2 regions of the Peribacillus sp. genome follow, and region 2 is predicted to be linked to the other one. Evidence: riboswitches for the same ligand, from Rfam matches in the RefSeq annotation. Region 2 holds a riboswitch; the other holds the start of a gene.
The links. A riboswitch is a leader RNA that binds a small molecule or an ion and turns the genes downstream of it on or off. The one in region 2 is predicted to bind S-adenosylmethionine.
Positions count from the first base shown of each region.

Region 1: another riboswitch for S-adenosylmethionine. It lies ahead of AC52RT_RS09365 (hypothetical protein); the one in region 2 lies ahead of fbpA (Fur-regulated basic protein FbpA).

Region 1 is NZ_JAZVJO010000293.1:2,666-5,823, forward strand. Features, by position in the region: gene AC52RT_RS09350 (EamA family transporter) at 1-344, opposite strand, end outside; gene AC52RT_RS09355 (DUF5316 family protein) at 618-830, opposite strand; gene AC52RT_RS09360 (hypothetical protein) at 1,202-1,420, shown strand; gene AC52RT_RS09365 (hypothetical protein) at 1,463-1,792, opposite strand; SAM riboswitch class I at 1,865-1,965, opposite strand; gene AC52RT_RS09370 (GDSL-type esterase/lipase family protein) at 2,126-2,851, shown strand.
Region 2 is NZ_JAZVJO010000470.1:1,913-5,070, reverse strand. Features, by position in the region: partial or broken gene helD (RNA polymerase recycling motor HelD) at 1-240, shown strand, start outside; gene AC52RT_RS15560 (MFS transporter) at 263-1,513, shown strand; SAM riboswitch class I at 1,602-1,708, shown strand; gene fbpA (Fur-regulated basic protein FbpA) at 1,851-2,039, shown strand; gene AC52RT_RS15550 (Spo0E family sporulation regulatory protein-aspartic acid phosphatase) at 2,237-2,410, shown strand; partial or broken gene AC52RT_RS15545 (CHASE3 domain-containing protein) at 2,575-3,158, shown strand, end outside.

The sequences.
Region 1 (3,158 bases), on a different contig from region 2:
AATTCATGGGTGAAAAAGATAAAAATTAGGATTGCCGTAACGGCTCCAGAGGAGTTTTGGATAGGCGAAGCAATCGAAAGTTCCAAATATCGTAACCCGATATAACCAATTGCCATCGACAAAATGTAGAGTCCTGATACAGGTAAATAAGTGATTAAATCCATAGGATTAAAAGTCAATCCTTTGAATAAAAGATACCCTGTTGCATGCAAACCCATAACCAAGCCGACCATAATGATGATTTTAATATGGCTGAACTTATCATTACTATCTGTTCCTTTTTTATAAAATAGATCCGCGCCGCCCCATGCAAGTGCTGTGAGCAGAGCAAAAATAAACCACATAATGAATTCTCCTCTTCTTGTTTATTATACAAATATAGCAATGCGATAATTAAAACTCTTAATTATACAACGCATAAAAATCACGTCAAGAAGAAGTTTAAAGAAGGGTTCATTTAGAACGCACTTTCCCTGGATCCAGAGAAAGGGTTTTTTTGAAAGGATTATAACAAATTGCAGATTTACTGATACACAGTTACAAGGGTTGAGGGAAAAAATCAAAAGGCTGCCGACTCTTTCTCAACAGCCTAAAAAACGATATAAATAACCTGAGAATCATATTGTATTTTTAAAATACAACATTCCGCTTATGGCTAGAGAAAGGATGCCTAAAAATCCAGAATAAATCGCTATTCTTGTTCTGGATCTTCGGTATGTGGTTGTTTCATTGTTGAATGTATCTCTTTGCTGTTGAGGCGTCGTCCATGCCCCAACTGATATACCGGAGATAATGATACAGACTACACCGAAAAAAAAGAAGTACTGCAAAAAAACACCCCCTTTCTACTATTAGTACGTTACATATTCTTATAAGTTTCGCTATTAAGTAAAATGATTGATAAAATACCCACTCTTTCTATTCTGCTCATTTATTTAAAAACTAATAGGAGTTTCTGCCATTTTTTATTTATTAAAAGATTTATTTTTATTTAATCAATCGATTGATTAAATTGGTTAAACCATTGATACATAAGGGTTTTAAAAGATACAGACAGTTCGTTAATGATTTAGAAAATAAATTATTTAAATAATTTTTAAAATACAGTTTATTTGGGTATATACTTAAAGTAGATGAAGTAGGACAAGTGCTGTACATCCAGATCCTATTAGTTTAAAAAAACCGTAATGGAGGAATGGAAATGGAAAACATGACGATGAGTATGATGATGAAGATGTCAATGGAAAGAATGATGACAGAAATGAATGGTATGAAAATGATGATGACTCGAATGCAAGGCATGGAAATGAATGACGAAATGGGTATGGATATGAAAGAAATGATGATGAAAATGCAAGAGTGTGATGAAATGATTTCAACCATGATGCAAATGATGTCAGCTATGAAGGTTAACGCATAAAAAAAGATGGAGTATCTCATTAACGAGATACTCCATCTTTTTTTAGTTAGTTATGAACGTTTTACCCTCTAGACAGCGGATTTCCCGGCTGATTTCCATACGCTGTTGTTTTAAAGTCCAGAGCTTTTCTCCTATTACTTCTGAGATGGCTGAATCATTTCGCAGTTCTTTGTAAAGAGCCAGTATTTTATTATTTACCCGCTCAAAGGACTCCCATAGAGCCTGAATCTCCCAGGTTTTATCTGTTTTCTGATTATGATTTTTTAGTTGTTCAATTATTTCATTTTGCCAATGAATATCACCAAGATCTTTTGCAAATAGGTAAAGATCTAAGTATTCATCCACGGTTAAAAAGGTCTTATTATTTTTCATCGATAAACTCTCCTTTTCTATACAAAAAAACTCTCTTCCTAAGAAGAGGGCTTTTGTAAGAAAAGACACCTCCCCTTATCGTCCAAAGCTAAGCTTTGCTGGAATTAGCACCATCACTACGTGTGGTTGCTGAGGTTTCGTCGGGCCAGTCCCTCCACCTCTCTGGATAAGAGATATGTTTTTATTGTATAAATAGTATTTTGATTATTCTAATAAATAAAATTGAATTTGTCAATTGAATGTCGAAAAAATTACTTTAGACCTAAGAAGGATTTTCGATATAAACACGGAATTTGAACTAGTGAAGTCAAAAATTATCAAGGGGGAATTATTTTGAATCGGAAACAGAAAACTGCAAGTATCTTGTTAGCCATGTCTCTAGTAGTCGGTGTGCCATTTAGTGCTTCAGCAAAAAAAGCTCCTGCACCAGTAAAGGTTGAATATGTGGCATTAGGGGATTCGTTAGCAGCAGGGCTGTCACCGAATGGCTATTTGGATTATGGGTACGTTGATTATATTGCTGATTCATTTGTGGCAAAAAAGTATAAATTAGCTGACTTTGATAATTTCAGCGTACCAGGTTATACATCGGATCGTCTTCTGCTAGATGTAACGAAAAGCAAGAAAATCAGGAAGGAAATTAAAAGCGCTACTCATATTACCATTGATATCGGGGCAAATGATTTACTTGCCAAGATAAATACGGATCCTTCGAAAGCACCGGAAGCACTTGTCGCTGTTTCTACTAATCTGAATAAAATACTTAAAACAATTGACGGCCTTAATCCGAAGGTAAAGGTTTATGTAATGGGTTACTATAATTGTTTCCCCTATTATCCAGCTGAACAGCAAGCTGCTTTAATGCCGCTGCTAACAGGGCTTAATACGCAAATTAAGTCAGCAGCTACAGAAAATGGTGATACATTTGTGGCGACTGACAAAGCGATTGCTAAGAATTATAAAAAATACCTTCCAAATAAGACGAATATTCATTTGAGTGATTCTGGATATAAAGTGCTTGCAGCCGAATTTTGGAAGGCGATTAGTAAAAAGAAATAAATAGAGATGAGTGGAGTCCTCTAAGTGGAAGGGCTCTTTTTTATGAAAAATTATTTAATCAATCGATTGATTAAATTTTTTAAACATCATTGGCTTGAATTGTTTCGGTTGTTTATAGTAAATGCATATCGTATGTGTAACTAGTTTTTTTGAGGTGATTATATTGAGTTCTGGCAGCTGACCGACCAGCAAATAGAAGAAGTTAACTCTCTCTAGTTCGTTTTATTTGATCAGTTAAAACTAGGTCAGTTATGTCTAATAAGATGAATATTAAAAGCAGGTGATTTTATCTATTTATCCTCCTCGG
Region 2 (3,158 bases):
TCTGAATTTGAAGATGGGCTCCTTGTGATTCCGACGTATCTAGCAAAGGGCATTGAGTTTGATGCGGTGATTATTCTGAATGCTTCGAGGGATCGATATTACTTAGAAAGGGAACGTAACCTTTTTTACACATCGTGCACAAGAGCCATGCATGAGCTTTGCTTAGTTTCCATCGGGGCTGTTTCGCCATTTATCTCTGAGGTGAGTAAAGAGTTGTATACAGGTGTAAAGTGGTGTTAAAATATACCTGTATTGTGAATTTATAAAAAATTGCAAGGTTTTGACGTCTCAGGAGGAAAATATGGCAAAGAAAACGAAAACGCTATCAAATCGTAAGTTATTGGGTATTGCTGGTCTTGGCTGGATGTTTGATGCCCTCGATGTAGGGATGCTATCATTTATTATTGTAGCCTTGCAGAAGGAATGGAGTTTAACGACTGAACAAGTTGGGTGGATTGGAAGCATTAATTCTATTGGAATGGCAATTGGTGCCCTAGTATTTGGGGCTATGGCTGATCGGGTTGGCCGGAAGAATGTGTTTATTATTACTTTGCTGCTATTTTCAATAGGAAGTGGATTATCAGCCTTTACAACATCGTTAGCGTTATTTTTACTTCTTCGCTTGCTGATTGGAATGGGATTAGGCGGAGAACTGCCTGTTGCATCAACGCTTGTTTCTGAAAGTGTTTCAGCCGATAAACGAGGAAGAGTAGTTGTACTGCTTGAAAGCTTTTGGGCTGCAGGTTGGTTAATCGCGGCCTTGATTTCTTATTTTATCATTCCTGCCTATGGATGGAGGATTGCGTTGCTCTTAAGTGCTGTACCGGCACTATATGCATTATATTTACGTTTGAATCTTCCTGATTCGCCTAGGTATACAGCATTAGAGAGAAAACAGAAACCTTCTATTTTACAGAATATGAAAAGTGTTTGGGCTAAAGAGTATGCTAAACAGACACTTGTTTTATGGATTCTTTGGTTCAGTGTGGTCTTTTCTTATTATGGAATGTTCCTATGGCTGCCGAGTGTCATGGTTATGAAAGGGTTTAGTATGATCAAGAGCTTTGAGTATGTGTTAATCATGACACTGGCTCAGCTTCCGGGTTATTTTACTGCAGCATGGTTTATTGAAAAATATGGACGGAAATTCGTGCTTGTTACCTACTTATTAGGTACGGCAGTCAGTGCATATTTCTTTGGAACAGCTGAGGAACTACCCTTGTTGCTCACATCTGGTATTATGCTTTCCTTCTTTAATTTAGGTGCTTGGGGCGGGTTATATGCTTACACCCCAGAGCAGTATCCCACCTCCATCAGGGGAACGGGTTCGGGGATGGCAGCTGCAGCAGGAAGAATCGGCGGCATTTTAGGACCGCTTTTAGTCGGCTATTTAGTTGCAGCAGGTAAAGATATCTCAATCATATTCACCATTTTTACTATAGCCATTGTAGTTGGGGCTGCTGTCGTGCTCTTTTTTGGTAAAGAAACGAAAAACACAGTGCTCAAGGATTAAGTAACTTATTTAAAATAAATTATTTGACAATTATTTAAAGAAGGTATATATTGTCAAGTACATCATAAACTACAAATATAAATTAATATTCTTATCTAGAGAGGTGGAGGGACTTGGCCCTGTGATACCTCGGCAGCAGACCCGTACCCGGGAACTGTGCCAAATCCAACAAGCCTTTGGCTTGAAAGATAAGAGAAGCCGATACGAATGTCAGCCTCTTCTTATTTTAGAAGGGGCTTTTATATTTAGTGTTCATGAAATATGTTTAGAATGTGTATGTAGATGGTATATAAACGTTGGCGCTATGCATACATGTTTTTGGAAGGAGCCAAACAGCTTGACCGAATTATTAAAAACAATAGAAACCAGAAAAGCTCTGTTAATTGAAGAACTACTTAAGCGGGGCGTATATAAAACATCTGATGAAAAGCATTTATATGATGCAACAATAAAAGTACTTGAAGATGAATTTTCACTTGCTAAAATCAACGAAGCGGCACCGACTATTAATTCTGTGAGTACCTAGCTTTGCAGAGTAAAATAAAAAGGAGGTCATTTCTTACTATCCACATGAGATAGAAATGAACCTTCTTTTTTCTCTGTTTACATTGTGAATAGTAGACGCTTTAGCGAAAAAACAAATATTTTTATTTTCTTATTGATTTAATTTGTGAATGATTTTATTATTAGGTTATTGTTAAAAAAAAGAAAAGGAGGTTCAATATGGCAACGAAGTCGTCTCATCTTATCATTGAAGAAAAACGCAAGGAAATGATACAGTTGGCAGAAGATTACGGCTATACAAGCACCCTGACTGTTCAGGCAAGTCAAGAGCTGGATTATTTGCTAAACACTTTCTCTCCGAGTTACCAACCTTCTCTCGTTTCTTCGAATTAGTCTAAATTTCGAATTTATGACAGTACTTATCCCCCATTCAACTCATTCCATTATCCGTTATTTGTGGTATAATTAAACATATTGAATTTCAGGATTTTGACTGATTTCTTTTGAAATGCGAAAGATGGAGGCCAGAAAAAAGTATTCCTGAGAGGCGGACTAGGATGTTTAAAGACCACAGATTTTCGATTCGTTCTAAAATAAGTTTAGGTTATTTTTTAGTTATTGTTTGCCTTGGAATCGCTCTGGTTTTAGTGAGCAGCAGAATCTCCTCTCTTCAGAAAGAACTTGATTTTATCGTAGCACATGACCTACAGGTTCATGAGTTAGCCAGCCAAATTGAAACTAGTTTGCTAAATATGGAATCTGGTCAGCGCGGCTATGTGATTACTCATGATGAAGAATACTTAGAGCCGTATTATAATGGGAAAAAAGATTTTGATAATGTTTATGCAGAGCTGTCAGATTTATTGGCAGATAACCCAGAACAGCAGCAAAATTTAAAGGATTTATACATAGATATTGAAAAATGGATAGATAATGCCGGGACACCGGTAATTAGCTTTGTTCAAAATGGTCAAAGTGATAATATTGAACGTTTTTTTCTGAATGACAGCGGAAAACAGGCAATGGGTGATATTCGTGACAAACTATCTTTTTTCCAAGATACAGAATATGAGTTAACGACTCAACGAACAGATGAAATAGCAGAAAATAACAATCTGCTAAAGATTCTTATGTATATATT